Regions from separate parts of the Paenisporosarcina sp. FSL H8-0542 genome, predicted to be linked through region 2. Evidence: riboswitches for the same ligand, from Rfam matches in the RefSeq annotation. Region 2 holds a riboswitch; each other region holds the start of a gene.

The links. A riboswitch is a leader RNA that binds a small molecule or an ion and turns the genes downstream of it on or off. The one in region 2 is predicted to bind thiamine pyrophosphate.
Region 1: linked by a shared signal. The riboswitch ahead of tenA (thiaminase II) and the one ahead of tenA (thiaminase II) in region 2 are both predicted to bind thiamine pyrophosphate.
Region 3: linked by a shared signal. The riboswitch ahead of thiT (energy-coupled thiamine transporter ThiT) and the one ahead of tenA (thiaminase II) in region 2 are both predicted to bind thiamine pyrophosphate.
Region 4: linked by a shared signal. The riboswitch ahead of MHH33_RS00620 (YkoF family thiamine/hydroxymethylpyrimidine-binding protein) and the one ahead of tenA (thiaminase II) in region 2 are both predicted to bind thiamine pyrophosphate.

The regions. Positions count from the first base shown of each region.
Region 1 is NZ_CP152050.1:706,788-714,811, reverse strand. It holds gene thiD (bifunctional hydroxymethylpyrimidine kinase/phosphomethylpyrimidine kinase) at 1-340, opposite strand, end outside; gene thiM (hydroxyethylthiazole kinase) at 337-1,092, opposite strand; gene tenA (thiaminase II) at 1,082-1,762, opposite strand; TPP riboswitch at 1,831-1,927, opposite strand; TPP riboswitch at 1,992-2,090, opposite strand; gene MHH33_RS03750 (GNAT family N-acetyltransferase) at 2,210-2,689, opposite strand; gene MHH33_RS03745 (AAA family ATPase) at 2,709-3,251, opposite strand; gene MHH33_RS03740 (erythromycin esterase family protein) at 3,507-4,769, opposite strand; gene MHH33_RS03735 (hypothetical protein) at 4,991-5,692, shown strand; gene MHH33_RS03730 (hypothetical protein) at 6,434-6,619, opposite strand; gene MHH33_RS03725 (2'-5' RNA ligase family protein) at 6,677-7,216, opposite strand; gene MHH33_RS03720 (NUDIX domain-containing protein) at 7,380-7,802, opposite strand; gene MHH33_RS03715 (kinase) at 7,892-8,024, opposite strand, start outside.
Region 2 is NZ_CP152050.1:1,024,822-1,032,845, forward strand. It holds gene sufB (Fe-S cluster assembly protein SufB) at 1-1,147, shown strand, start outside; gene MHH33_RS05410 (YjjG family noncanonical pyrimidine nucleotidase) at 1,407-2,108, shown strand; gene MHH33_RS05415 (ABC transporter ATP-binding protein) at 2,277-2,951, opposite strand; gene MHH33_RS05420 (ABC transporter permease) at 2,953-3,987, opposite strand; TPP riboswitch at 4,257-4,396, shown strand; gene tenA (thiaminase II) at 4,527-5,213, shown strand; gene tenI (thiazole tautomerase TenI) at 5,439-6,050, shown strand; gene thiO (glycine oxidase ThiO) at 6,085-7,209, shown strand; gene thiS (sulfur carrier protein ThiS) at 7,225-7,428, shown strand; gene MHH33_RS05445 (thiazole synthase) at 7,431-8,024, shown strand, end outside.
Region 3 is NZ_CP152050.1:764,832-772,855, forward strand. It holds gene MHH33_RS04040 (aminopeptidase) at 1-813, shown strand, start outside; gene MHH33_RS04045 (SGNH/GDSL hydrolase family protein) at 823-1,728, shown strand; gene MHH33_RS04050 (DUF4870 domain-containing protein) at 1,946-2,299, opposite strand; gene MHH33_RS04055 (M20/M25/M40 family metallo-hydrolase) at 2,357-3,427, opposite strand; TPP riboswitch at 3,562-3,666, shown strand; gene thiT (energy-coupled thiamine transporter ThiT) at 3,762-4,331, shown strand; gene map (type I methionyl aminopeptidase) at 4,589-5,338, shown strand; gene MHH33_RS04070 (TspO/MBR family protein) at 5,359-6,090, opposite strand; partial or broken gene MHH33_RS04075 (polyphosphate kinase) at 6,240-6,392, shown strand; gene MHH33_RS04080 (M3 family oligoendopeptidase) at 6,444-8,024, shown strand, end outside.
Region 4 is NZ_CP152050.1:115,615-123,638, reverse strand. It holds gene MHH33_RS00640 (ABC transporter ATP-binding protein) at 1-638, opposite strand, end outside; gene MHH33_RS00635 (PLD nuclease N-terminal domain-containing protein) at 635-835, opposite strand; gene MHH33_RS00630 (DUF5808 domain-containing protein) at 852-1,958, opposite strand; gene MHH33_RS00625 (GntR family transcriptional regulator) at 1,958-2,344, opposite strand; TPP riboswitch at 2,503-2,609, shown strand; gene MHH33_RS00620 (YkoF family thiamine/hydroxymethylpyrimidine-binding protein) at 2,713-3,318, shown strand; gene MHH33_RS00615 (ECF transporter S component) at 3,320-3,919, shown strand; gene MHH33_RS00610 (ATP-binding cassette domain-containing protein) at 3,912-5,366, shown strand; gene MHH33_RS00605 (energy-coupling factor transporter transmembrane component T) at 5,359-6,120, shown strand; gene MHH33_RS00600 (PfkB family carbohydrate kinase) at 6,167-7,105, opposite strand; gene MHH33_RS00595 (GNAT family N-acetyltransferase) at 7,206-7,769, shown strand; gene MHH33_RS00590 (FixH family protein) at 8,022-8,024, shown strand, end outside.

The sequences.
Region 1 (8,024 bases), 320 kb from region 2:
AAAGATTTGCGCCTCCTTTGGCAATCATCACGGGATCGACGACAAGCTGTACATTTTTTTCTCGCAAATTATTTGCTACTTCTTCAATGATTTCTGTTGAAAAGAGCATGCCTGTTTTGACTGCTTGGATGGGCATATCCTTAAAGACAACATCTATTTGTTGTGCCACGAAATCGGGTGATGCTGGAAAGATCCCTTCTACACCCAGTGTGTTTTGAGCAGTCAGCGCTGTAATCGCAGACGTACCAAATACGCCAAGTTCCTGAAATGTTTTCAAATCGGCTTGTATACCGGCTCCGCCCCCACTATCCGAGCCTGCTATCGTCATGACAATGTTCATTTTCCTTCACCTTTGGAAAAGAGATGCAAAGCATTTAGTACTTCAGTCTGGAAAGAACCAAGAAGTTGTGCCTGAGACGATGCTTGCTCGGATATTTGTTTATAAGCTTGAAGGAGATTGCGTAAGTTTAGGAGGACCTCTCCATCCAAACTTAAAGCCGCCGTGCAAATTGCACTCAACAAACACCCAGTACCGGTTACCGCTGTCATTCGTTCATGCCCGCCAGTTATCCAAAATTCTTTGTTTCCATCGGTAATATAATCCGAAGCACCAGTCACAGCTACGATACAATTCCAATCCTTTGCTACTTGCTTGGCAACGTCCGCGATGTCCATGTCACCTTCTCCACTGTCTACTCCTTTTGACTGCCACGAAACACCTGCGATTGCAGCCAGTTCACCTGCATTACATCTGATTAAATTAAACCGAACTTGTTCCAGCAAATCCCTCACTGCCTGTTTGCGAAATGATGTAGCTCCTACGCCTACTGGATCCAAAACAACTGGTGTACCAAGTTCATTCGCTTTTTTACCAGCCAGAAGCATCGCTTCTTTCGTTCGTGTATTGATTGTGCCGATATTAATTAATAGGGCCGAGGAAATGGCAACCATTTCTTCTACTTCTGATATTTCATCCGCCATGACCGGTGACGCACCGATTGCTAGCAACCCATTCGCGGTAAAGTTCGCCACGACATAGTTTGTCATGCAGTGAACGAGAGGCTTTTTTTGACGTATTTGTTTAATAGGCATAGACTTTCACCTCGTTTTCCCAGTTCTCAAGTGTCCAAGGCATTTCCCAGAATTTCCACTCGTAATAGCAGCTCTTAGCAAAATGACCTTTCAGCACATTTCTCTTATTCGGATTTGCCTCTGCATATCGATTCATCATTTGCATTTGCTGCTCGATTTTTTCTTTGTAACCTGGTGCACTATATATGGCAATCCAATCTTCATAAGCTTTGACACCTGGTTTAGCGTCTTTATACTTCTCCCCGATTTCCTGATAGAGCCATGGACAAGGGAACATGGCGGCAAACGCTTCTGCCACATCCCCGTTATGAGCTGCATTGTACATATGCGATACGTAGTTGTAGGCAGCCGGAGCAGGTTCAAAGTGTGCTTCCATTTCCTCCGTAATACCGAGCTCTTTGAAAACAGTTCGGTGCAACTCAAGCTCGGCTTCATTGATGTAGCGAGCAGATTCTAAAAAGAATGCTATGTCTTCATTCGTTTCAGCCTTCGTGGCGGCAATCGCCAGCACTTTTGTGTAGTGCTTTAAATAATAGGCGTCCTGCATCATGTAATACGCAAATTTCTCAAGTGGCAATGTCCCGTCCACCAGTCCCATTACAAAGGGATGATCAAAACTGCCTTGCCAATAAAGATCCGTTTCTTTTCGTACTTCTTCACAAAATGTCATTACTAGTCCTCCTTCTTTGGATGGACGCAAGTGCAAAAAACGCCCTTTTGCGTATGACAAAAGAGCGTTTCTGATGAAACATTGCTCCCTACGTCAGTGTTAACTGTCAGGTTCCAAGGGTCAGGTTTTAACCTTCTCAACTAAAAAGTCCCCCCGCAATTAAAATATTGAATTAGAAACAAAAAAGCCCTCCATAATGGAGAGCTACAGTACAAAACAAAAGCGTTAAACCGCTATGTACTTTGCTCCCTACGTTCGTCTTAACGAACAGGTTCAAAGGGTCAGGTTTTAACCTTCTCAACGCCAATGCGTCCCCCCGCAACTATTTTAATTACTTACATACTAGCACACTATCAGGAAATCTCAAGAATCGTGGTGAGTAATTTCAGTTTCCATCATGAATGAAAAAACCCTTCAACTCCTTCAAAGAACTCATTTCATCATCGTTTACAATTTTTTTCTGAACGAAAAACACCATTTATCATAATCCATTCTGTCTTCATAGAACCTATGAGCATCGGTTCTTTGGATTCCCGATTCCAGCGCTACATATTCGGCACCATTTTCTTTTGCCCACTCATGTATGAACTCCAACAATGTTTCTCCATATCCAAGCGAACGTTTAGAGTCGTCCGTAACTAAATCATAAATATAAACGTGACGGCCGCTATAAAAATTTGTTCTCAAGCTCACGCCTGCCAAAGCTACGATTTGATTTTGAGCAAATAAGGCAAAAAGTCGATATCCGTCTTGTGTCATTTGTCCGAGCAAATCATGAAAAGACTCTATCGTCAAATCCAATCTTAACTGTTTCATTAGTGGAAATGCACGTTCGAATTGTTCTGGTTTGGTTAGTTCTAAGATTTTATAGGTTGAATCATCCATCGTCATTCCTCCGTCAAAATTAGTTTCCGTCACATGTCCCATGTAACTCAAAAGTCTTCATCTATTTAACAGCTTCTCCTGTTTTTAGTTTTTCCTTTATGATTTGAACAATCGTATGTACTGGGACGTTCTCCGTGTTGATGTAATCCCCAAAATCATGTTCTTTATATGCTTTCAGGCATTTCGATGTTTGTTGGAAACACCAATTTCCTTCTTCCTCCCCACGTTCCCTAAGTCTATTGAAAATAGTTTCCTGATTTGCTGTTAAACAAAAATGGGTTGTTTGTTCATCAATCTTCTTAAATCCATCAAATATGTAATTAAAATATTCTACTTTCCGAATAGTCATTGGAACAATTAAGTTCACTTTATACTGTGCGATTAAGTGCTCAGCAACGGTAACGGTTAATTTTTTCCAAAGCTCCAAATCCTGAAAATCTCCTGTTTTTGCTTCAAGAGCCATAACATCTACTGGGAGAATTTTGACTAACAAAGTACCTATTTGTTCCGGATCAAAAATCATACTATTTTCGATTTCTTTCTGTAGTTCATTGGAAACAGTGGTCTTCCCCACTCCAAATGCTCCATTTATCATGATAATCATTCGTCCACCAGTCCTTTTCCTTTAGTTTCATCCTTCTACAAGCATTAAATATTTCTTAAGTTGTTGATTGTATTCGACAAGTAGGTATCAACTGTTAATATCACAGGAATAAATTGCACACTTATTTTCAACAGCTCACCCCTTGGAATTTTAGTCGTACATAATTAATTATTGTTACATTTTACCATTCTTTCATTGTTGAATTAAATAACGAAAACAAAAAAACACCGCAAATGCGGTGCAATTAGTGAGTGATTATGGGTTGTCATGCTCAATTGGAGTAAGGGCTTTGGTTTCGTCCAGATAAATGAAAGCGTCGTAGCGACTTCCCATTTTTGAAGGTACATAATTCCCGTAAGCTTCGAACTCAGGATTATAAACCACGCCAATTGCCCGATGACCAATCCATTCATCAAACAGGTGGCGATTGTCATCATCAAAAATCAATAACTTATTAAATTCACCAGCTGCATGCATAGCGTATTCCCATGATTTTTTCATAGCTGGTGGCACGACCATCATTTCATATGGGTTTGCCCACTGGTCAGCTGCGATCACTGTTCCCTTGTATGTGCCAAACCCGACAGCGAAGACATTTTCTTTTCTGTTCTGTAGACGGAGAATCTGTCCCACGTTCACCATGCCAGCCGCTTCCATATCCGTTGCGGAAGCATCCCCGATATGAGTGTTGTGTTCCCAAATGATGATTTTTGCATTATTTCCATGATAATCCATGACTTCGTTTATCACTTCAACCATATGCTCATCACGGACATTCCAGGAGATGTCATCACTACGAACCATAGCCCGGTAATATTCTTCAGCGTTTTGTGCAACCATTGCATTGATTTTCAAGTTCAAATCGGCTTCCTGTACATCATTATAGTTATCTTCATGAACGCGTATAGACTTTAGTAGCTTAGTCACTTCATCGATACATGCTTCCGATATATTTACCGAAGACATGGCATACGTTTCAGGATGTCGATTAAAAGGTTCAAAGCACGCGAACGCTTTCCTTGCCAGCTCCAGATCCTCACTTTCCGGATCCGTCTTGCTTAAATAAGTGATTACTTCGTCCAATGATTCCCACAAACTGTAGACATCAATTCCGTAAAAACCTACGTTTTGGCCACCTCCACTTTTGGTATTGTGTCTCTTGAGCCATGTGATAAAGTCAGCAATTTCCTCATTAGCCCACATCCATGTTGGCCAACGGTTGAACGCCTTTAACACATCTTTTACATCTTCTTTTTCTTCTAAATACCCTTTAATATAACGATTAACTTGTTGGCTAGATGGCCAATCACCTTCAACAGCAATAACCGTGAATCCTTTTTCCTCAATCAACCTTTTTGACAGTTCAGCACGAATCGAATAAAACTCTGAAGTACCATGGCTTGCTTCTCCCAATAGAACGATTTTCGCTTCGCCGATTGCTTCTATAATAGGTGTAAGATCATCTTGTGTTTCAAAAGGAATAGCATATTTTTTAATGGATTGCTCTAGGGAATTCATTGAAACACTCCTTTTTCAGTTGAGTTTACGTCTTCTCTTCTGTTATCTATTATTGCTCATTAACTTACTATATCTATCATTCTAAATTCCCCTGTTTTCCAACCTTTATTCTTAAAAAATCATTTAATTGAAAAAAGGATATAAATGGCATGCAACAAATTCATGAAATGGGAAAAGATAAAAAATTGAATGGAGAATATATTTTAAGGGGCGGGTATAACATGGCCATGGAATGGTTTAACCGAGTAACTGCAGAGCTGCAAGATCATCTGAATTCGCTTTGCGATGAATACGATAAAGTCGGTCAAATGACGATTGATCAAAGTGCCAAACATCCGAGAATTGAATTTTTCGTCGAGACTGAAGATGATGACAGGGAGTTTTTCTGTACCCTCCTCTTTGATCCACATAACGAAGAATTTTACATTGAAACATTTGATTTCGAATATGAAATGCAAGCTCGGATTATTTTGCCAGATATTGAAGATGTTATTGACGCCGTCCACGAAAGCTTCCATTCTTTTATGAACGGAGATAGTGAAGCGTTTTACGTGGATGAAATAGATGATGAAGATGATTATGTATTGGAAGAAACTTATGTAACAGATGAAGATGAAGACGGTGAAGAGTATTATGTAGATGAAATTGTACATGATGATTATGATCCTGAAGAGGTCGGCGTTGATTGGGAATCTCCTGAAGTCACCGCATTTCATATAGAAGATGAAGTAGAAATCACCTATCAGTTTGGACTGGTTGGGGACACGGGTCACGGCGTCCTCAAAAGAGTCAACCGTTATTGGCTGGATGACGAGCTCCATAAAGACGAAAGCATCTTTACGTTTTCTAAAGAAGAGGCCAGCACAATGATTGCTATGATTGCGAGCCATATGGACTCGATGACTGAATATAAAGAGCTTTAACTTCACTAACAGGTATCTGGGATAATACTTCCGATACCTGTTTTTAATTTGCTCGTACAGATCCGCTCATTAGCCCGGTGTTGTTAACATCCCCTCTAATACTATTTTTAGAATTAACATTTACTTATCGACTAACTTTTTTGAATAAACTTCAGGGATGATTGAAAAAATAATTATGCCTAGTATCACAGCGAAAAATATATTTCTACTAATCCCTCCGAGTAATAGTAGTGATGTTAGAATTACTAAAAATAAGATTCTCCACCCAATAACAAATTTGTTCATTTTGACACACCCCCGAGTGTTGTTATTCCTTATTTAAAAAAATCATTTTTTATCTTATTTATCTATACTCACTGATTAGCTCGACTTAGAAATACTTTCCATATTAATTATTCAAAAGGTGAACAATATAGCCACAATAAAATTAGTAAGCCTAAGTTGATTACCCCAAATATAAAAGAGATAAATTTAAAAATAGCAATATGGTATCTTTCAGGGAAAAATTTCTCTGAAATGAACAGTAGGCCTCCTAGTAACATTTCAACAAATGAAAATGTGTTAATGCCTCCGGTAAAATCGTCATCCTCTTCGTATCTCTTAAAAGCAACATAAAAAGCATTTCCAACCAATAATACTAAAATGAATGAAATTATTAATAGAACATATATATTCAAAATAGAATGCATCTCCTAATGTAATCCAGATCTATGATGTAAGAATCAGTTAATGTTAAGAGTTTTATTTATCGTTATCTAAATCACTATCAAGAAAAGATTTTTCATTTTCTTTTATTCCATTCTCTTTTTCAAGAAATTGACCAATTACTGATCTGTTTATTCCGTTTCTTACTGCTATTTCAATAACGTTCATAAAAATAACTACGCCAACCAAAAAAAAGGCAATTGATATAACAATAGTCTGCATTTAAAGTCCCCCCATAATTAATCAATAATTACTAAATTTTACCACAAAAACAGAATTTTAGTTCAATCCATTTAATGGGATATCTATATACTTTATATATTTATTTGTTTCAACCTCTTGATAAACCCTTACAAATTTAACATCAAAAGTTGGATAAGGACTAAGTTCTTGTTCTGCTAAGTCTTTCATATCTATAAGTTCTATTTTTGTTAAACCATAATTTGTTTTCCCCAAAGTCATATGTGGTACAAAATCGTCCAGCTCAAAATACTGTTTAATTAATTCGTTGGAAGGAGAAATTTCTCGAACTATAGTTTTATGTAGTTTATATAATTCATGGGAATTTGCACTTAAATAAAGAATGTCTTCACCAAAGAACATTGGTTTATCAAGTGTAATTTGAAAGGGTTGAAAGTTATTACATACTTTTCTAACTCTACTTAGCCACTCTTCATCTGGGGTTAATCCACCTTGTGCTTTTAGAGTTATATGTGGTTCCACAAAATTTGTAATCAGATTATTTTTCCACTTATGCTGAAAATCTATTAGTTTCATTTTGTATTCATCTGAAGGTACAATCCCAATAAAATATTGCAATAATATCACTCCCTCTTTCAATGATCTTGAACTAAATGCAAATTAACTATAAGTTATTAGTCTTTTTATTGCCTCGACAACAATCTGGGGTTCATCGTTTTGGATATAATGAGCACTATTTTCATGTTGACGCCACCAAAGGAATGTCCTACCAAAATGTCGTTTAGTTGAAAATTGATTGTACTGTGATAGCAACTTCTTTAGGCTTAACGTCAATGTATGATAATTTTTCTATTTCAACCCATACTGGCAAATATGTACCTCTATCTCGATTATTATCAGTGTATTCTTCTCCTTGTCCAGTACCAAAAATCCCATCGAGTATTTCAGCTAAGAAAAAGTATTGTGTACCGTTACAGTCCACCTTTGCAATGCACTTACTAACGTTTACTATTACACCTAACTCCTCAAAGGCCACTCTTTTTGCAGCTGTTTCAGGATGTTCACCTTCTTCAATTCCGCCTCCAGGAAAAACATAGTAAATTGAACCGTTCCTAATTCGTTTAATCAGACCAACCTTATTATTTTCTACAAGAATAACCGAAGCTCTGTCTCTCAAAATTATCCTCCCTATTTCTACATCCATTAAATTAAAAGAGCTCTCTTTTGAGCTCAATATTTACCTCAAGGTCTTTAGTGTGAAAAGTGTATTCCCTTTAAAAACTAGATTCCCATTTAATTTTGAAATACTAGGTCTGCTTGCTTCTTTGGAGATTCTGTATCCAAATAATACTCTTCTGCTTTCCAGTATCTATTTCTAAATTTCTCGATATTACTTTGTGTCACATCACTTTCACGGTTATATCTT
Region 2 (8,024 bases):
ATCAGAAGCGACTCAAACTTCATGGGATGAAGTGCCGGAAGAAATTAAACGTACGTTTGATAAACTAGGTATTCCTGAAGCAGAGCAAAAGTATTTAGCGGGTGTATCTGCTCAATACGAATCAGAAGTGGTTTACCACAACATGAAACAAGAACTAGAAGATATGGGTATCGTCTTTAAAGATACTGGTTCTGCTCTACGTGAAAACGAAGAATTGTTCAAAAAACATTGGGGTACAGTCATTCCAAACTCGGATAACAAGTTTGCTGCATTGAACTCGGCTGTATGGTCAGGTGGATCGTTCATCTATGTGCCACCTGGTATCAAAGTTGAAACGCCTCTACAAGCTTATTTCCGAATTAACTCAGAAAACATGGGACAATTCGAACGTACACTTATTATTGTTGATGAAGGTGCACACGTACATTATGTAGAAGGCTGTACAGCTCCTGTTTATACGACAAATTCACTTCATAGTGCGGTTGTAGAAATCATCATCAAAAAAGATGCATATTGCCGTTACACGACAATCCAAAACTGGGCGAACAATGTGTATAACCTAGTAACGAAGCGTGCAGTTTGTGAAGCAAACGCTACGATGGAATGGATTGACGGAAATATCGGTTCTAAATTAACAATGAAATACCCTGCTGTCATCTTAAAAGGTGAAGGTGCACGTGGTATGACATTATCTATTGCATTAGCTGGTAAAGGTCAACATCAGGATGCAGGTGCGAAAATGATTCACTTGGCTCCAAACACGTCTTCGACAATTGTTTCTAAATCAATTTCGAAACAAGGCGGAAAAGTGACTTATCGCGGCGTTGTACGATTCGGTCCTAAAGCGTCAGGTGCCCGTTCAAATATCGAGTGTGATACATTGATCATGGATAACCTGTCGACATCAGATACGATTCCATACAACGAAATCCTAAACGACAATGTATCTTTGGAACATGAAGCGAAAGTTTCAAAAGTATCTGAAGAGCAATTGTTCTACTTGATGAGCCGCGGCATTTCACAGGAAGAAGCAACTGAAATGATCGTTATGGGCTTCATTGAACCGTTTACAAAAGAATTACCGATGGAATATGCGGTTGAGATGAACCGTTTGATTAAGTTCGAAATGGAAGGCAGTATCGGGTAATAAACGAATCGTGTATTGCTCACTTTTTGAGTGATTCGTCTACTATTCTGTATGATAATAGTGAAAATTTTCATGAACGATAAAAGCTGTAGACACATTACAAGTGTCTACAGTTTTTTTTTGTAGGTTATCTTCACGGGTGGCGTGATTTATTGATTATGGAACTTCTTTGAAATGGAAATTTGATTTTGTTATGCTTATTATAGGTACGATAATGTATGTCGTAGTGAAATTTGAATACAAAAAGGGTGAGAAGCTCGTGAAATATGATGTAATATTATTTGATTTGGATGACACGTTATTAGACTTCAGTGAGACGGAGAAAAATGCTTTTAATAATTCATTTACAGCATTTGGTTTGCCGAATGGTTTAACAGATTACAGAGCCAGCTATAATGTGATCAGTAAAGGTCTATGGTCTGACTTGGAGCAAGGACATATTTCACTTTCTGAACTTAAAGTAGAAAGGTTTAAGCGCTTATTTATGCAGCATCAACTGACATTAAGCGCGGAAGACTTTGGTCAATCCTATTTAGATAACCTAGGGCAAGAAGTACATTTGATCGATGGTGTCCAGGAAATGCTCAATAATCTTTCTAATTGTAGGCTTGCTGTATTAACGAATGGGTTTCAAGAAGTTCAACATTCAAGAATAGCAATTTCATGCATGAAGGATACTTTTGAAGCCATCATTTCTTCTGAGGAAACCGGCTATCAAAAGCCACAAGCGGAAATTTTCGAATATGCTTTTGAAAAACTGGGTATTTCTACTAAAGGAAATGTGTTAATGGTAGGGGATTCCCTTACATCAGATATTCAAGGTGGCAACAATTTTGGAATCGATACTTGCTGGTTTAATCCACATGGAAAAGAAAATGTATCGGCAATTAAGCCAACCTATGAAATTAGCGAGTTTATAGAATTAGTACAAATCGTGAAGGATAAGGTTTTGATAGAATAAAAAAATGACAGTGTTGGTCATCTCTACTTTGGTGTCTTTACATTGAAAACAATATTGTTCATTATAGTTTGCTAAAAGGAAAAAGGGTATCCCGAGTGCTTATGGGATACCCTTTTTCCTTTTAATTGATTCATTGATTCAACATAGCTTGAAAAGCAGAAGTGGATTTCAAAGAATTAAGCCGTCTTTCATTGAGATAATGTGGTCTGCATATGAAAGCATTTCTTCATCGTGGGTCACCATTAACGTGGTAATATTCAACGTTTTAGTTAATTCTCTGATTAACGTCATCACATCTTTCGATCTTTTCGAATCTAAACTCGCAGTGGGCTCATCCGCAAAAAGCATTTTAGGTTTGTGGATGATTGCGCGTGCAATTGCCACCCGTTGTTTTTCCCCACCTGACAATGAAGCAGGGTAGGAATCCTTACGGTGTTCCATATCAACCAATTTAAGTATTTGTGCAACTTCCTCTTTTTGTTTCTTTTTTTTCATCTTTGTTTCCGAAACGTCGAGCATCAGCATAAGTTGTTCTTCTACAGTGAGAAAAGGAACAAGATGAGAGGATTGAAAGACAAATCCGAACTCACTTGCCCGGATTTTTCGAATTTGCTCCTGACTCATCTTAGACAAATCTTTCCCATCGAATAGAACCTGACCATGCGTTGCGCGTTGAAGACCGGCGGCTATTGTAAGTATCGTACTTTTCCCAGAACCAGATGCTCCTACTAAAGCTGTTATTTCCCCTTGTTGAAGAGAAAGATTGATTCCTTTTAATACTTGCTCTTCTACTTCCCCGTTTTTAAACGTTTTTTTGACATCATCAATTGTGAATACAGTCATATTAAACCTCTCCTTGTTGAATCGCTTGTAGTGGCTCGACTTTTTTAATTTGGATACCCGATAGCGTAGCGCCAATAAATCCGATGAACACGAATATGAGTGATAATTGAACCGTTGTTTGAATGGTTAAACTAAAAGGCATTCCTTCAGGTGCAATCATTGTGAAAGCTTGGCTCAATGCAACTGACAATGTTAGTGCAATTGCGGTAATAAATAGCATCTGCGACCACATCATCCCAAATAATTGACTTGTTTTAACCCCAAGCGCTTTCAAAATCCCGTATAATCCAATTTTTTGAACGTTCATCATGTAGAAGAATATCGCGAACAACATCCCGCTGATGACGACTAAAAACCATACAATCATATTGAGCGACATCTGTTCTGCGCTATAACTTGGAATCGTATTGAGAAATTCTTTATTTGAAAATGATTGTAATCCGTCAATTGCTTGTTCCTTATCATTTCCAGGTACAAATACCAATTGCATATCTTCCACACCGTAGATTTCTTTGTAGTTTTCCATATTGATATAAGCAACAGGTGCGTGGCTATATTTCTTTTGATCGACAAAGCCTTTTACTTTAAACTCACCGCTAAACTGATTGTTTGTTATGGTATCCCCGACATTTATGCCGTCTTCTTCTAATGAACGATCTAATATGATTTCTCCTTCTCCAACTTTTTCAAATAACTTCGAATCAGTTGAAGTAACAAAGGCAACGCTATGTTGTTTGTCGTCTGCATCGTTCACAAAGCCCATCTGAATTGAAAGTGCCGCTGCATCCTTCTGGTTATTTATTGCTTTGTCTTGTAATTTTTCATCTATTTTCGAAAGATTATAGGTTTCATTTGCTTCTTCATTCATATAGAATTGACCATTCGGCAGATCTTTTATTAAAGCCGCATTATCTTGAGATAAACCATTCGATAATCCAGAAATGATAAACGTTAAAAAACTAACAAGAAATATAATTGATCCTAAAATGATAAATTTTGCTTTACTCTTCCTAATTTCCTTCCATGCAATATTCATCTTTTACGCCTCCGTTTTTTTATGATAACTAGAGTATATTCGTGTTAAGTGAACGGAATATGAACTGAAGATTACATCGTAAAACGACTGTCGAATACTTTTTCTTTTCGGGATACAGAGGGATTTATCTGGATCGTTACTGTGGTGACTTGTGCATGTATACTCAAAAACTGGCTATCATGTTTACGTAGAAAAATGCATTACATTTATCTTTGGATTGATAAGTAATTAATTCGTGTTATGATGTTCATGTACAACTGAATAGTAACATCTTCCACTAGGGGGACCTTGCAATTGATAAATGGAAATCATTTATTCATTAAATAAAGGTTGAGATTAAAGTAATGCTTTAAGACCCTTAGAACCTGATCTGGTTTATACCAGCGTAGGGAAGTGGAGTTGCGGAGCAGTATGTTTTTTTACTATTTTTCCAATACAACCACTTTCTTATGTTTGTTAAGAGAGTGGTTTTTTATTTGCTCTAAATTTGGCGGAAGTGATTCGATTCAGTTGAGCAAAACTTTTTTGGAGGTTGTTTTATGACATTTTCAAAGCTTTTAAGAGAAGAATCAGATCACATTTGGGAAGCAAGCTTTCATCATCCGTTCGTTACAGGAATTGGGGATGGGACATTGTCTTTAGAGTGTTTCCGTTATTACGTTATGCAGGATGCATATTACTTGTCCCACTTTGCAAAGGTTCAAGCTTTGGGTGCAGCTAGAGCTAATGATTTTGAAACAACGAGTAAAATGGCAGCTCATGCACAAGCCACATATGAAGCGGAATTATCGCTGCATAAGAATTTTTCACGTCGACTCGGAATAACAGAAGAAGAACAAGCAAGTTTCAAGCCTTCGCCTACTGCGTATGCTTACACATCCCATTTGTATCGTGCAGCATATCACGGACATTTAGGCGATATTATCGCAGCCATTTTACCTTGTTATTGGCTTTATTTTGAAATAGGCGAGAGACTTCAGTCGTGTACTCCTGAAGAACCGATTTACCAAGAATGGATTGCAGCATATGGTGGTGAATGGTTTAGATCGAAAGTCGAGGAACAAATTAATAGACTAGACAAGCTTGCTGAAACAGTAACTGCTGAGGACCGCGAACGGATGAAAGAACATTTTATCATTAGTAGCCAATACGAATATTCATTTTGGGAGATGGCCCATACATTAGAAAAATGGCCAGCTCAAAAAGAAGTAGTAAGTTTCACGTAGTAAATTGTAGCTGGCGTAGGGAAGAGGAAATGTTAGTTATGTTTTATGCATATCACAACAAACCACTCTAAGCGCCAGTGTGGTTTTTCTACACCGATAAGAGAGTGGAAGTTTTCGGAGGTCAGTAGCTTGCACCATTGTGGATGCAAACTGTGTTTTTCTAATTTAATTTACATTAGTTTATAAGGCAATCAACTTTAGGCTTTTCGAAAGGGGATTAAGAGTATGGATCATGCAAAACTACATGTTATATCAACTGGAAGACAGAAGCCAGAGCAATTAGCAGAAATAGCTGGGGCGATCCATCCATATATCGATGCCATCCATATTCGAGAGAAGTCGAAAACAGCCATAGAAATCTATAGATTAGTGAGTTTATTAACGGGCAATAAAGTCCCATTATCTAAAATAATTATCAATGATCGACTAGATGTGGCCTATGTGTCAAAGGTTGGAGGAGTTCAACTCGCCTATCATTCTATACCAGCTGATATTGTGAAAATACAGTTTCCAAGTTTAAGAGTTGGTTGTTCGGTTCATTCAATTGATGAGGCTCATATTGCGCAAGAACAAGGTGCAGATTATGTGATTTTCGGACATGTTTTCCCCACACAATCAAAGCCGGGATTAGTTTCAAAGGGTTTAGAGCAATTAGCCACCGTCTCTCATTCAGTTACTATTCCCGTATTTGCAATAGGCGGTATAAAACCGCTAAATGTTCGGGAAGTAATCGAAGCTGGGGCAAGTGGTATTGCTGTGATGTCAGGAATATTAGAAGCTGATAATCCGTTAGAAGCAGCAAAGGAATATTATCAAAAGCTAACGTCTTTCAATTGACTTAATAATTATCCAGGGAAAAAGGGGGGATTTGATGAAATATCAGTATGACGCAATCGTGGTGGGCGGTGGAGTTATTGGGGGAGCCATCGCTTATAATCTTGCCAAAAGAGGGATTAAGGTACTTTTGTTAGAAAAAGATCGACTTGCGAGCAAATCTTCTGGAGCCGCTGCTGGAATGTTGGCCGCTCAAGCAGAATTGGATGGAGTGGGACCACTTTTTCAATTAGCCAGAAAAAGCAGAGCGATGTTTTCAAGATTAGCAGATGAAATAAAAGGGACCAGTGGAATAGATATTGAACTCATAAATAAAGGCATGCTAAAGGTTGCCATTAATGAACAGGAACAACAGGAATATATGAGACTCATTGGAATCCAGAGACAAAGTGGAGATCAAGCTGATTGGCTTACAGCTGAAGAGGTAAGAGAAAAAGAGCCTGCATTATCACAAGATATTATTGGAGCAATGCTTCTTGATAAAGATGGGCATGTAGAAGCCCCCCAGTTAACTTTAGGGTTATTAAAGTCTGCAGCAGTACTTGGTGTGGTAATAAAGGAATACGTGGATGTTTATGACTTTCAGTTCACGAAAGAGCGAGTTACAGGTGTTGTGACGAGTGAAGGTGATTTTACCAGTGAAAATGTCATAGTGGCAGGTGGGGCTTGGAGTAAGAAGTTACTTTCAAAAACAGGGATACAGTTAGAAACCCATCCCGTAAAAGGTGAATGTTTTTCTATCGTAACACATCGTCCATTGCTAACTAGTACGATATTTTCGCATGGTTGCTACCTCGTCCCCAAAAAAGGTGGAAGAATAATCGTGGGTGCTACCGTTAAACCAAGAACTTTTAACCCAAAAGTTACGATAGAGGGGATATCCTTTCTGATGGAAAATGCTAAAAAATTGATGCCGTCCATTTTGGAAGCAGAATTGGAGCAGACCTGGGCTGGAATTCGACCACAAACCGCTGACGGGTACCCGTACTTGGGAGAACATCCTGTATATAAAGGGTTATTCATCGCAACAGGACATTTTAGAAATGGAATATTACTTTCTCCAATAACTGGTGAGATTATCTCCGACTTGGTTGAAGGAAAGTCCACATCGGAAAATTTGGCACCTTTTCGAGTAGATCGTTTGGTAAAACAATTAGTTTAAGTGTGGGGTGAAAGAATGAAATTAGTGATTAACGGAGACATAATAGAAGTCCCAAATACAGTGGAAACAATATCTAACCTGTTGCAGCATTTCGAATTAGAAAAGAAGGTTGTAATCGTTGAATGGAATAACACGATATTGGAAAAAGGATCGCATCAAGAAACCATACTAAGTGATGGGGATAAAGTTGAATTAGTACATTTTGTAGGAGGCGGATGACGATGTTGAAAATTGGATCATATGAATTCATGTCAAGATTACTATTAGGTACAGGGAAATATCCAGACTTTGATGTACAAAAGGAAGCAGTAGAAGTGTCAGGAACAGAGATATTAACGTTCTCTGTTCGTAGGATGAATGTATTCGAGCCAAGCCAACCTAATTTTTTAGAAAAGCTAGATCTTAATAAGTACATATTACTTCCAAATACAGCAGGTGCAAGTACAGCAGCAGAAGCGGTTCGTATTGCTAAATTAGCTAAAGCTTCAGGTCTTTGCGACATGATTAAGGTTGAAATAATTGGTTGCCAAAAAACATTATTACCGGACCCAATAGAAACATTAAAGGCATCAGAGGAACTGTTAAAAGAGGGATTTACGGTCCTACCATATACGTCTGACGATGTTCTCCTAGCTAAACGACTAGAAGAATTGGGGTGTCATGCCATTATGCCAGGTGCATCACCAATTGGTTCCGGCCAAGGGATTATTAATCCATTAAACCTCAGCTTTATTATTGAGCAAGCAAGTGTACCAGTTATTATCGATGCTGGAATAGGGACTCCATCTGACGCAGCCATTGCCATGGAATTAGGT
Region 3 (8,024 bases), 260 kb from region 2:
GCTTGGTCGATTGTAGCTATACCTTCAGAGATGTGGGCAGCCAAAGTATTCCCGGATTTGCCAAAAGAAGAGCAGTTATCCATGCTATGGGAAACGATTTTTAAAACCGTACGCATCGGAGATGGAACTGCTGTTGATCAATGGAAAACACATATCCGCGATTTGGAAGCCCGTGCAACAGCTTTAAATGATAAACGTTTCAAAAAAATTATTTATAAAGCACCAGGCACGGATTTGATAATCGAATTGCCGGATAAACATATTTGGATGTCCGGTGCCAGCAGAACACCTAACAGAACAGCGTTTATTGCGAATATGCCGACTGAAGAAGTGTACACTGCTCCATTAAAATTTGGTGTAAATGGCTATGTCCGTAATACTAAACCATTTGTATATCAAGGTAATATCATAGACAAATTTACGTTAACATTTGAAAAAGGAAAGATCGTGAAGGCTGAGGCTGAAGTAGGGAATGACTTATTGCAGCAACTCATTCAACATGATGAAGGCTCTGCTTATTTAGGGGAGTTGGCATTGGTACCTCATGAATCACCGATTTCATCTTCTGGAATTTTGTTCTACAACACATTATTTGATGAAAATGCCTCTAACCATTTAGCAATTGGCGAAGCGTATCCAACATGCGTTGAGGGTGCACGGGACTTAGAAGAAGCACAGCTTCGTGCTTTAGGATTAAATACATCAATCACTCATGAAGATTTCATGATAGGCAGTGCAGAAATGGACATTGATGGCGAATACGAAGATGGTACAAGAGAACCGATTTTCCGCAAAGGTAATTGGGCATTTTAAGGTGATGTCATGATTATCAAAAAACTAACTGTCGTGTTGTTCAGTCTGGGCCTGTTTTTAGTGCCATTACAGACAAGCGCTCAAGTAATTGGACCAGTTTCTTATGTGGCTCTCGGTGACTCACTTGCGGCAGGTCAAACCCCGACACGTGAGATTGATACTGGTTACAGTGATTTAATTGCCCAAGAAATTGCGAGAAATCAACCACTGGCCTTCTACTCAAAAGATTTGGCGTTCCCAGGATTTACGAGCGCTGATGTGTTGAAGCGAGTCCAATCGAAAGAAGCAAAACCTTTGCTACAAAATGCAAATCTCATCACGATATCTGCTGGAGCAAACGATCTTCTGAGATTAATAAAATCAGATGCAAAATCAGGTTCACTGTCATTTCAGCAAATCCCAGCAGACTATTCTTTGAACAATGTACGAAAGAATATGAAGACCATGCTTGCAGAGTTGAAAAAGATTGCACCAAAAGCGGAAGTGTATGTAATGGGTTATTATTTTGCCTATCCGCATGCTCGTGACTCACAAAAAGTCGGTACTGCGAAACAACTGAATCGATTGAATCAAATTTTGGCAAACGTGGCAAAAGAAGCGGGTGTGAAATTTGTATCTGTGGAAACTGCATTTGGAGATCAAGCCACTGGCAAAGTACCGAACCCTGCTGATGTGCATCCGAATGCTGAAGGATACAGAGCCATGGCTAACAGCTTCTTCAATGTCTATGCTAAAGGTGGCATGCAGGTATTGGCAGGGGAGATTCCTCCTGCAAATCCACTGAGCTTCGAACAGATTATGAAAGACCGTCAAGGAGCAAAGGCAACGGCAGCTGGAGATGAATCTGCCGCACTGCCATCATCATTTTTGGAAGAAGATTATATTGCCATATCTGAAATGAAAACGATGATATAAAAAAAGTTGGAACTCAGATTAATGAGTTCCAACTTTTTATTTGCGTGGATATGTTATTGTTGTGGAGCGTTTTCTTGAATCCAATACTTTTTTTACGATTGGAATAATAATTGGCGCAAACTTTACAGCTGTCTTAACTAAGTTACCGATTCTCATGTGTATCGCTCCTGTCAGTATTGTACATTAATTTAATTCCCGTAAAGAGCCCAAGGTAAACCTATTGCAGTACTTTAATTCCTTGGATGATATTCCAGATCAATACAATAAGATAAAGAATACCATACACTGCAATAAACAAGAAAGGAAGTCCTGCAGTCAGGAAGTTAAATGATGTGCTAGGCTCTACAGTGCCATCAACTGTCGTGCTGAATACTGCGATTGAACCAATCACTAATACAATGAACCCGACAATTCCGAGCACCACGGGAATCAAGTGTGACAGAAGAGAGCGTTTCGCATGATACTTAACCTCAGCTGTCGGTGAAACGAAATATACGATTAATGGCAATAAGAATGGAGCGAATAAAATACTGAAATAACACAAAGCGGATAATATACGTTGATTATCCATTAATACTCCTCCTTTAATGCTTACTGCCTTTAATACGTTACAACATTAATAGAGGTTTCAAATCAATGCATATTTCGTTAAAATGTCTGCATATTGCTCAACGGATGATATCAATACATACTCTCCTGGTCCGTGCCAGTCGTCTCCGCTTGGTCCGAACTCAATTGCTCCAGCACCAGTTTTTGCATAGTAACGTGTATCCGCAGCTCCATGCTGCCCGAATAACACAGCCTCTTTTTGGGTTACTTGTGCTATAACACCAGCAAGAGATTGAACAAAAGCATTATCTTCGGTTGTTGTAATGGCGGGTGTTTTACCGCCAGGTTTGACAATATTTTTGGGGTTAATAGATTGAGCAAGTTCAGTCATTTCTTCAATAATATCTTCCCATTTTTGTCCTGGAACAAAGCGAATATCGTAGTTAACTAGACATTCATCAGGTACGACATTATATCGATCGCCTGCCTGGATTTTAGCCAAGTTAATGGAAGGATATTCGTAATATGGATTGCTTGCTTTCGTAAATGGTAGTGTCTTTAATTGTTCATTAAATTTAAAGGCTGCTTCAATGGCATTCGTTCCTTCCCATGGACGGGATCCGTGGGCAGCTTTTCCGAACAAAGTGACATCCGCATGCAGAATTCCTTTCGATTGAACACTTAGTTTCAGGTGAGTTGGTTCTCCGCAAATGACAAAGTCACCTGAGCGACCAATTTCTACAAGATGACCGGATGTTTTACTTCCACCCGTTTCTTCATCCGTTACAATATGTAAAACAATGCGTTGCTTAAGTTCTTCCCTTGCAGAATAAGTACGTCGGAACGCTTCCATCATGGCTGCCACTCCAGCTTTCATATCTGCGGATCCACGACCATACAAGCGGTCGCCTTCGATAACGGGATTGAATTGCTCGATTTTTCCAGGTACTACATCCACATGGCCATTCCATACGATGGTTGTGGGACCTTGTCCGATTTCAGCGTGAATCATCAATCGGCCTTCATTTTCAAGAACTTCATGTGTGATTTCATGACTATCGAGCCATTTTGAACAAAATCGAAGTGCTTCATTGGCACCTTCTTCTGTATCACTTTTAATTGCTACCAAATTTTTCAATAACTCGATCATGTAACTTCACATCCTCAATAAATTTTTATATTCAGTATACTACCGCTGTTCCAAAAGTCACAGAACTAACGAAACCCTCTTGCTTCTCTTTCCCTCTTTGGTTACAATTAACCCGTAATATCAAAATTAGATGTATTTACCACAAGGGGAGCCTGTAATGGCTGAGAGTGAGCGAGGAACGTTCTAACCCTTTGAACCTGTAAGTTAATGCTTGCGCAGGGATGTGGATAGAAACCGACTCCAACGACGTCAGGCTCTGTCCCTGAGGTTGTTTTTTTATGGTTTTTTCACCCTGACATGCGATTTGCAGTACATCGCAAAAGGAGGAAGCAAGATGAATCGAAGTAAGTTGTTATTATTAATTGAAGTGGCTATTTTTGCAGGAATCGGATTGGTATTGGATATGCTTTCTATTAACTTATGGTTCCAGGGCGGATCTATTAGTCTTGTCATGGTACCAATCGTATTGATGGCTATTCGATGGGGGCTTGCGGGAGGTTTGAGCACGGGTCTGATTATTGGGGTCCTTCAAATTTTAGCGGGAAGAGCTTATATTTTAACTCCTGCCCAAGGTTTCCTGGATTATTTCGTAGCGTTCACAGTTGTTGGCTTAGCAGCACTTGTCAGACATAAAGTAATACAAGCAAAAAATGAGCAGCGTAAAGGAAAAATGATTACTTATATCGTATTGGGAGCTGTTTTTGGTGGGCTCTTCCGGTTCTTTACACACGTAATCGCAGGAGTTATTTTCTTTTCAGAAGCTGCAGAAGGCAAGAACGTTTGGATTTATTCGCTCGTATATAACGGCGGTTATATGATTCCTTCCATTATTTTGACAGCAATTGTGTGCTCCATCATTTTCGTTGCTGCACCACGTTTGATTGAACATCGCAATAACGTTTGATTTATAGGTGTGTCTTTATTGAGTGGAATCATCAATGTTGGTAGCGAGTGGACAGAATTCGTTTTGAATGAACAAAAACCACGTTAAAACCCTGTATGGGTTGTTTTTAAAATTCGGCTGATGACGCAATTCCTCTATTGCGCATACTTTACTAGAGGTTTACCAAATGTTCAGAATGATTTTGGTAAATGGGAAAGCATCTTTTCTTGTGGTATAGTATGGGGTAGATAATTTGAGGAAGAAAGGGTTTAACGAATATGATTGCAAAAACTACTGAAGACTTTGAGTCGTTAAAAACTATCGGTCGCATCGTTGCAGAAATTCGTGATGTAATGCGAGAGGCAACAAAACCAGGTGTCACGACAAAAGAACTTGATGAGATCGCTGGCCGCATGTTTAAAGAAAAAGGAGCTATTTCTGGTCCTAAAGGGGAGTACGATTTCCCTGGATTTACATGCATCAGTGTCAATGAAGAAGTTGCTCATGGCATTCCTGGTTCACGTGTCATCAAAGATGGAGACCTAGTGAACATCGACGTATCCGGATCATTCAATGGCTATTTCGCAGATACGGGAATTTCATTTGTAGTGGGTGAAGGCTACGCGAAGAAAGAAAAGCTATGTGAAGTAGCTGAAAGTGCATTTAACCGTGCAATGTTGAAAGTAAAGGCTGGTGCTCGGTTAAATCAAATCGGCAAAGCTGTGGAACGTGAAGCGAAGCAAAATGGATTAACTGTCATTATGAACTTAACTGGACATGGTATCGGAAAATCTCTTCATGAAGCACCACAGCATATTTTGAATTACTTTGATGCATGGGAACCTACCATCTTAAAAGAAGGTATGGTTTTGGCAGTTGAGCCGTTCATTTCAGAAAAAGCGGAACATATCGTGGAGTCTGGTGACGGTTGGACTTTCTTGACTCCGGATAAATCATTAGTTGCACAGATTGAACATACGGTCATCGTTACTAAAGATGCGCCAATTCTTATTACGAAAATCGATTAAATAATGCGAAAGACCAACTGCTATGAACGCGCAGTTGGTCTTTTTTTAATAAATAGGATGCCCGCTAGCATGACTGCACATAAGAAAAGAGCAGCTGTAGAGACAAGAAGTTCTTCGAAACCATTTCGGACCGCAATTCCGATATAAGCCCAAATAAAGACAAATACATAAGCGATATCAAAATGGTGGAATCGAATATGTAGTGCGAGTGCTGTTCCAACAGTCATCATGATGACTGCCCATAGGGGGTCACTCAATCCCCAGCCATTCCACTGATATAGAGTTAGGACATAACTAATATTCGTAATCGTTGCAACACTGATCCATCCCAAATAAATTGATATTGGAAAGCGACCAGTAAGAAGGTTATCGGATACTGGATAAGTACGATAAAGTAAAGTTAGTGTAATTAGGTATGCAATCATCACGACAACCGTAAATAAGAAATATTCATAATGCCATAAATAAATCCATGCCACATTAAAAATGCAACTGATGATAAACAGATTTGAGCGCTTTATATAGGTTGCATCTATATCTTTACTCCTCTTCCACATACCTACCAACCAAATGAGCATCAATACATAAATAACGGACCAAATTGAAAATACATAGCCGGCCGGTGTAAATAGTACAGGAAGACGATTGGAAATTTCACCAGTTGTTTGATTGTTAAGTGGTAAAATATTTGCCAATGCATTGATGATAACCACACCAATCAGTGCGATGACCATTAGTGCGAAACGAACCACAGCATTCACCTCCTATACATTAGTATAACGTCAGTCCAAAGCAACAACAAATTTCTATTTACCAAAACTCTCTGTAAAATGAAGTTTAAAAGAATGAAGGTCTCTGGATTGACAGAATTTGTCACGGCTGCTGAAGAAATGTTGAACAGGCTCCGTGGTTTATCGTTGAAGCGAATAATAAGAAATATGCACGCAAGGTTGTTTTAAAAAGAATTCTGGAACATATTATGCAAGTGTGCATTGAAAAAGGCATACCCATTGCAAAACTACAGAACGATGTTTCGCAAGGCGAAGAAGCATGATATAATAGTGTAGTGTTTTCAGAAAATTTAGAAAGACATGGGGGAAAGATATTGACTACAAAGACGTATGCTGAAGTTTGGGACTTGGACGTATTTTTTAAGGGAGGAAGCTCATCTCCTGAACTTCGTGAACATTTGGATGCTTTAGCAAGTAGACTTGATACTTTTGAGCAAACTTTATCATCCTTTGTTGTTCCAACAGGGGAATCAGACGCTACTAAAATTTCTTCTATTATTGAAGAAACTAAACAAGTTGCTGAAAATTTAACACAAGCTGGAGCAGTTGTTGGTTGTTATTTAGCTCAAGATACTACTGATAAACAAGCGAACTTATTGCAAGGGGAAATCGGCTCTTTAGGTGCTCGTTTTTCTTCATCCATGCTCGTTGTTCAACAACAGTTATCAAAAACTGAAGAAACTGTTTGGACTGCTTTAATGAAGGACGATCAATTAAAAGAATTTGCTTTTGTTCTAAACGAATGGCGAGATGAAGCGAAGGAATTACTTTCTGAAAAAGAAGAAGATATGATTACCGCTCTTGGGGTGGACGGCTATCATGGATGGGGTCAACTATACGATTTATTGGTTGGTGACGTGAAAGTTCGTGTCACAGTGGACGGAGAAGAAAAAGAGTTCTCTGTAGGACAAGCGAGTAACTTAAGTTCTCATCCGGATGCAAAAGTTCGAAAAGAATCGTTTGAAGCATTAGAACAAGCATGGACAGATAAAGAAGAGTTCTTTGCTAAAACATTGAACCATATGGCTGGATTTCGCTTGGCCGTTTACAAAAAACGTGGCTGGGATTCAATATTAAAAGAACCATTGCAAATAAATCGAATGAAACAGCAAACATTGGATGCTATGTGGGGCGCAATCAGCGCGCATAAAGCTCCATTTGTAGAATATTTAAAGCGTAAGGCTGAGCTGGTAGGAGCAGATGCCATGCATTGGTACGATTTAGACGCGCCAGTAACTGAATCTACTCAGAAAGTGTCATACCAGGAAGGTGCAGAGTTCATTTTAAAACACTTCGGCAAATTCGGTCCGGAGCTTGAGAAATTCTCACGACAGGCATTTGAAGATGAATGGATTGAGGCAGAAGACCGCCCTAATAAACGACCAGGTGGTTTCTGTACTGGGATGCCTCTATCACAGCAGTCCCGTATTTTTATGACATATAGTGGAACGATGTCCAACGTTGCAACATTGGCACATGAACTTGGTCATGCTTTCCATTCATATGCACTTCGTCCTGTACATTGGATGAATCGTCAATATGCAATGGGAGTTGCAGAAACAGCTTCTACATTTGCTGAAATGATTGTAGCTGATGCAGCAGTAAAAGAAGCATCAACAGCTGATGAAAAATTGGCATTGCTTGAAGATAAGATTCAACGAAGTGTCGCATTCTTCATGAACATTCATGCACGATTTTTATTTGAAACTCGTTTTTATGAGGAGCGTAAAAAAGGAATTGTTTCTGCTGCACGCTTAAATACATTGATGGAAGAAGCGCAACGTGAAGCATTTGGAGATGGATTAGGTGAAGTTCATCCGCATTTCTGGGCATCAAAACTGCATTTCTATATCACACATGTACCATTCTATAATTTCCCTTACACATTCGGTTAT
Region 4 (8,024 bases), 910 kb from region 2:
GAACCTTGTTCGACCAATTGTCCTTTTCGTAAAAACAACAATTGATCCGTCATTTCTTCCGCATCATTTAAAATGTGTGTCGAGTACAAAATGGTCATGTCTTGTTGCAAGCTTTTTAATAGATTCATAATCTCGCGTCTTCCAACGGGATCCAGCGCAGATACGGGTTCATCCAATAATAAGAGCTTTGGTTTATGAACAATGGCCTGTGCTAATCCAAGACGTTGTTTCATTCCGCCGGAGAAAGTGCCCGTTTTTTTCCGTAGTGCGTCTCCAAGTCCTACGAACTCCAGTGTTTTTTGTGCTTCAAGCTTGGCAGACCGTGAGTCCATCCCACTTAATTTCGCCGCCATTTCAGTAAATTCCAGTGCTGTCAGCCACGAAAAGAATTGTGGATATTGAGGCAGGAAACCAATATGTTTTCTTACGTCCGCATGTTTTTCCCCATTCAGTGAAATGGTACCGGATGTTGGTTGTAATAACCCACCAAGCATGGATAAAGTCGTCGTTTTACCGGCTCCATTTGGTCCGATTAATGCCGTAGATGTGCCTTCTCCCAGCGCAAAAGTCACATCATTTACAGCTCGCTCTGAGCCGTATATTTTCATTAAATGATTAGCTTCTAAGATTGTCGTCATGCTTGTTTTCTCCCTGCAATAAAGTATGTAATAGGTCCAAAAATACTAATGAAAATAATAACCAGTACCCAGACCCATTTAGGTCCGTTTGTTTGATGTATTTTTGCTAAATCGATAAGTGCAACTACCAGTAAAATAAATTGAATGATAAATATCGGTGTGATAATACCCCAAGGCACCCCTTGTAATTCCTCCATTTTCTCCCACTCCTCTTTATTGCAATGTTAAAACGAACACGATACTTCCTATTAGTAATAGTAAGGAAATCCAACTGGTTTTGTGACCGAAATTGATGGTCCAGCCAATCCCAAAACGTTTTTCCACCATTATGCTCGGATCGTTCTTATTCACATAAAACATTCCAAATTTCCAGTATCGATCGTCATCTTGATCGATTACCCCTTCTAGACTTTCATCCGGGTGTGATACGGTTATTCTGGTGCCACTTTGCCCTACTTTAATGGCGTAAAATAGAACGGAACCTAAAATAATGACCAAGAAAGAGATGGTGGAAGCAAGAGTTACTGAAGTTGACATGGTTTCAGGAAAAATAATGGTCAGTTGTAAGTACCCCATCAACAACGTCACCGTGATGGTCACGACAAACAATAACCAACTTGTATATTTACGGAACGCGAGTTGTTGTTCTCGGGAACGTTTTTTATTTCGTACCTGAATCTTTGCACCCGATTGCTTCATAGCCCCATTGAAAAACAGCAACATGCCTTGAAGCACGAGTGTCAGGAATGGCAACGAACTGACTGAAAGCCAACTTTTTTCCGTAAATGCATCCGCTTCCCCATTCGGACCCCAGTGCGTCGGAAGCTGGTCAGGTAACAAATCATATTGGGTTAATCCATAAACACTTAGACCGAATGTCAAAAGCATGGGCAAGATAAAATACATGTTGGGCAACAGCTTCAGTTGCTCACGAAACTGCAGGTCTACCACTTTCCGCTCAACTTGACCCGCTGTCCATTTTTCATCTTTCTTCCAGTTAGCTAATGCAATATGATTTTTTGCATATAGCCCCATCGGCAGAACCAATGCACCTATTTGTGCGGCTAATCCCCAAAATACAATTTGTTGCTCCTGTGGACGGACGATTAACACCCCGCCAATGAATAGGACCAGAACAACCACACCACATAGCAAAACCAATTGTGTGTAGCGATTTTTCATCTTCATAAGACGCGGGTCTTTTAAGTGCGTATCCGGGATATACACGCCAAACGCTTCACTTTCCTTCAGAAACTTCGGTAAAAAGGCTTGAATGGCAATGTTGAACATTAATAGGACGATAAAAATGATTGCTGACATTACTTAACCTCCTTCAAATCCAAAATAATTTCTTTCACCAGTAACTCAATGTCCTCTTGAGACAACTGAAGACAAAGTGCTTCTGCTATGATTGGGCGTAATTCTTTACTCAGTCGTTGGCGATCGGAAGCTGATGCTTTCCGTACACCTTTTTCATGAATGAATACACCTTTCTTCGGTACAATCTGAATAAATTCCTTCTCTTCCAAGTAGTGATAAGCTTTATTTACCGTATGCATGTTCATGCCGAGATCAGCTGCAAATGAGCGTACAGATGGCAAAGAATCTCCAGGTTTCAAAGACCCCTTTGCTACCCCTTCAATAATTTGCTGAGCCAATTGCAAGTAAATCGGTACGGTCGATTCCGGTTCAATCTCAATAAACATATGCGACCTCCCTTTGTTCTATTCTTAGTAGAACAGTCTTGTTATATACAATATAGAACAGAATTTGCTGATTGGCAAGTATTGATATTCACTTTATTTACAATCCTTTTTTCATGCGTTACAATGAAGCCGTTCTTGAATATATAAAACTGCATACGAATTTGCACTAGGGGTGCTATAGTTTGGCTGAGATGAGAGCATTTGCTCCGATCCCTTAACACTCGATCCAGGTAATACTGGCGTGAGGAAGTGCGGTGACCTTTGCCCAACTTTTTTTCTTTTTGCGCAAACCAGCTGCATTCCACGTCGAATGCAGCTTTTTTATGTTCAATAATAGGTGCCTGGCACTAAAAAAGGAGGAAAAAGAGATGTCGAATGAGTTTAGTTGTGGGATTAGTCCAATCGTTGGTTTACGGTTTTCGATTCACCCGATGGCGGACAATTTTATTAAAATTATTAAAGGGGCTTTGCGTGAAGCAGATACCTCAAATGTATGGATGCATACCGACGACGTCAGTACGGTGATGCGTGGGAAGCAAGTGCATGTATTCGATACAGCGAGAGCCATCGTATTGTATGCAGCAAAAACGGGTGCCCATGTCGCCTTTAACGGAACCTTTTCGATTGGCTGCCCAGGTGATTCTGCAGGCGATGTTTATCTGGAAAAAGATGATGTTCTGTTAAACCATCCTCAAATTAGCGAAATCAAACAATATGTATCATCACAATTTGCTCTGTATCCGATGAATAACCCCGATTATATGTCGGTTATTTATCAGGAAGTGGCACGCGCAAAAGAATATGGTGTGTTCAATGATTCCATGCATTATGCAAGTGGACTTCATGGGGATATTCACGATGTGTTTGCATTCCTTGAAGATTCTTTTACACACGCTCGATCGGAACAACATAAACATTTGGTCATGACTGTTAACATGAGCATCAACAGCCCTTCTCACAAAGGAGATGAGTAATATGTTGAAGTCCTGGAAACTGAAAGAAGTTGTGTTGCTATCCGTTTTTGCAGTTGTCTTTGCCGTCGTTTATTTGCTGTTTGTTCAAGTAGGAAACATTTGGGCTGGAGTGATTGGACCTATTGCATACGAGTGGATCTTTGGGATTTGGTTTATTGTGTCGATCATTTGTGCATACATCATCCGCAAACCGGGTGCCGCTCTTTTGTCTGAAACCATGGCAGCGACTATTGAAGTGATGATCGGTAATGCGGTGGGACCACGTTTGATTTTATCTGGACTAGTCCAGGGGCTTGGTGCAGAAGCTGCGTTTGCCGCGACAGGTTACAAACGCTATGACTGGTGGGTGCTTTGTTTAGCGGGGATTGGTTCTGCAGTCTTCAGTTTTGCCTATGGCTTCTTTGTATCTGGTTACGCAGCGCTTGACCCTTCACTGCTTCTCTTGATGTTCACACTTCGAGTGATGAGTGGTGCCATCATCGCTGGTTTAGGAGGAAAGTATGTATCCGATGGTTTACTGGCAACAGGGGCTCTCCGTGGATATTCGATTTCTCGCAATACATCAAAGAAACACAAGCTGAAGGGTGAGTCCATTGGGTAAAGCTTTCACGAATGAATCACCAAGTGGCATCTCACAAGTAGTTGACTTCAGAGGAGTCACGTTTCAATTTCCAGACGATGACTCGCCAGTTTTTACAAACATTTCATTTTCGATAGATGCTGGCGAACGTGTCGTCTTATATGGTCCGAGTGGCTGCGGGAAAAGTAGTTTACTGTATTTAATGAACCGTTTGTACCCTGCCAATTGTGACGGAGAGCTAAGTGGTTCGGTTATCCTCTTTAATAAAGACACCAGTAGTTATGTCGCTGGGGAAATTAATCGGAGAATCGCTACCGTCTTCCAAGATCCGGATACACAATTTTGTATGCCTACAGTTGAACAAGAAATGGCTTTTACGTTAGAAAATCTGCACGTCAATCGGGCAGAAATGGAACAGCGAATCACATCAACACTTACCCTAACCGGTCTTTCTGAAATCCGGCATGCAATGATTCAAACGCTTTCCGGAGGAATGAAACAACGACTTGCAACCGCTTGTGCATTGTTAATAGAACCGCAAGTGCTGTTGCTCGACGAGCCGCTTGCTCATTTAGACCCTCTGACCGCACAACAATATGTGGAGTGGTTGGATGCATTGCAATTATCCAATGGCTTCACGATCGTGGCTGTTGAACACCGTCTCGATTTGTGGGGTTCATTTTTCGACCGTGCCCTTCTCGTCACATCATCCGTGAATTTCCCTGTCGAAAAGCATCCGACGAGATTTCCAATTCGTTTTCCTTCACGTACTTCGACTATTCAAGAAGGTATAACGTTGGAAGCAAGAAATGTCAGTGTGAACATCAATGAAAAACATTTATTACATGACGTTTCCCTCCGTTTGCAAAGAGGTGAAATCGCCGTCCTTGCAGGTCCGAATGGCAGTGGAAAATCCACTTTCCTGAAAACCATATGTGGTATTTTGAAAAAATCGGCAGGGTACATCGAAAGTGGAAACACGTTTCCGGGGTACGTTCCACAATCGCCAGAGCATTTATTTGTTACTCAACAAGTAGGACAGGAGATTTCCTTTTCAAATTACTCTAGCACTGATGAAATTGAGGATATTATGCAACGGTTACGACTAGCTGAAATTCACGATGCCCACCCTTTTGCAATCAGTCATGGACAAAAACGACGTGTGGCAATTGGAGCTCTGCTAGCAGATAAGCGACCGGTTCTATTATTAGATGAACCTACATCTGGACAGGATTCAGATGCTCTTATCGAATTGTTTCACTTACTCGATGCTCGTGCCAAAGAAGGGTTCAGCGTATTGATTGTGACGCATGATATGGCGTTTGCTGAAGCCATCGCAGACACCGTTTTCTTATTAAATAACGGTGAATTAACGGGGCGTTATGAAATTGACCAATTGTGGCAGCAATCCGAATTATTAAAACGTCACCAATTACTTTCACCGATTGGAGTGGGTTCATATGTCTAGTCGTACTTGGTTACATGAAATGAATCCTGCTTTGAAGTTTATGTTAGTTATTATCTCTATGTTGACTTTGGCGTGGTTTTTCAATCCATGGACGCCTTTTCTATTATTTATCGGTGTTATTTTTGTTCAAATATCGTTCAGTCGAGTAAATTGGAAAGTTTGGATTTTATTCATGATTCCAATAGGCTTTACTGCCCTCGGATATTTATGGACGACAGTGCTCTTTGCGGCTGATACAAGTGGTGACGTCATTTGGGCATGGCATGGATTTGAAGTGACGGATAAACAGTGGCATACAGCGTTATCATTGGCGTTTCGTGTTTTCGCTTTATCCTCACTGTCTTTGTTGTTTGCATTAACAACAGATCCAGTTAAATTTGTGATGAGTTTAATGCAACAATTAAGGCTGTCTCCAAAACTTGCATACGGTGTGATGGTTGGATATCAGTTTTTGCCTGTCGTGAAGGATGAGTTCATTCAGATTCGACATGCACATCGATTGCGAGGAATTGGTCAGGAAAAACATGCTTGGCAACGCCTCTTAAGCATGAAAAGGCTATTGATTCCACTGCTTGCGAGCGCTGTTCGTCGAGCGGAACGGACGGCATTCGCCATGGAAGCAAGAGGCTTTACAGGTGAGCGGCGTTCCGTTTATTACGAACCACTCACCATCGCTGGCCGTGATTGGTTACTTGCCATCATTATAATCAGTATATTGATAGGCAGTAGTGTCACTGGCTTCCTTTTGAGCTGAACCAAAAAATCGCCCTTTGACAAACGTTGTCATGGGCGATTTTCTATTATATTTGCAATTCACTGAGTCGCGGCATTGCAGTCAAAGCACCAGCTTTTGTAGCAGCTAGGGCTCCAAGATGATTGGCAAAAGCAGTACATTCAATAAGGGATTCCATCGTTGTCGGCAAACCATTGAGATGGACATAGCGTAATACGCCTGCCATAAAGGCATCTCCAGCTCCGGTCGTATCTACAGGTACCACCGGTTCTACCGGAACATGCTGGAGTTCTCCATTCAAAACGGCATAAGTCCCTTCCGCACCGGCTGTTATTAAAATGATAGGGATATTCAGCTTGGCAATTGCTGAAAGTCCTTCTTCCATGGTAGTCGTTTCAGTTAAGAACGTTAACTCTTCTTCCGTGAACTTCAACAAATCTGCGTCTTTGAAAAATGAAGAGATTGTTTCGCGGCACTCGGTTTCACTATTCCAGCGTAGCGGGCGGATATTGGCATCAAAAGACAATAAAGCTCCGTGCTTTTTCGCGTATTCTACTGCTTTGCGGGATGTCTCCAATGCCTTCGGTTGAAACAATGTACCAGAACATAAATTTAAAACAGATGCTTTTTCAAATGCCTCTTCTTTCAAATCCTCAGCTCCGACTTGAATATGTGGTGCATCGTCAATATATTGATGAAAAATGCGATCATGGTCTTCCGTTAAATGCACATACACTCCACTCACCCGTTTTTCAGGTTCTACTTTGGCAAAGTCCATGATGACTTCTTCAACTTCAAGTTCACCTCGTACAAACTCAGACGTTGCATCATCACCTGTAATGGTAATAAACGCTGAAGGTACGCCAAGCCTAGCAACACCTACTGCTACATTAACGGTAGCCCCTCCCAAAAACATTGAAAATGATGTATTCGTTGAATCGGTTGCAATATAGTCTACAAAAGCATCCCCGTAAGTGAGGACGTGCGATTTATGTGATTGAGTCATCATCCATCCTCCTTCTATTTAGTAGCATTAGATTACCATGAACGGCGTTGTAGAGGGAACATGTACATTTTGGTATAGTTGAAGGAAGGAGTTGAGTTTCATGACCATACATATTCGAAAAGCAAGACCTGAAGATGCTGAAATAGCCGTTCCACTCATCATCGATGCGATTGGCGACATTGCCGAGCAAATGACTGGCGAAAAGGATGCCGAAGCAGTGACAGAACAGTTAATCCACTTATTTCAACAAGAAGACAATCGACATTCCTATTTAAATACGGTAATTGCCGAACAACAAGATGGGATTACTGGAGTGATGGTTCTATATTCAGGAACCGACGCCATTGAAATGGATGCGAATTTAGTAACATGGTTACGCACGAAAACAGGAGAACCAATCGTTATTCCACCAGAGGCACGTAAAGACGAATTTTATATTGATACCGTTTGTGTAAACCCCGATTTCCGTGGGCAGGGCATCGGCAGTATCTTATTGAAGCACGCAGAAGAAGTCGCACGAAAAGAAGGTTTCTCTAAAGCCGCACTTAATGTGGAGTTGGAAAAGGAAGCAGCCATTCGGCTATATGAAAGAATCGGTTATCATATTGCTGAACCGTGGGAAATCTATGGCGGTGCCTTTCATCACATGGTGAAACCTCTTTAGGACAAACCATTCTCTAAAAAAACGCCTAGCCTTTTGTAAGGCTGGGCGTTTTTTTGTTACTGGGCTTTTGAATGAGTGCAATGATTTCATAATAATAAGAAGAAACTCTATTTTTATAGAATATTTTCCTTCCACTTTATCCGATACTTAAACAAAAGCAGTGTAACATACTAAATTCCTAGTTCTGTCACAGCTGTATAAGCTTTTTTTTGCTACAATGACATCAACGAAACGAAATGAGGCGTATGACAAATG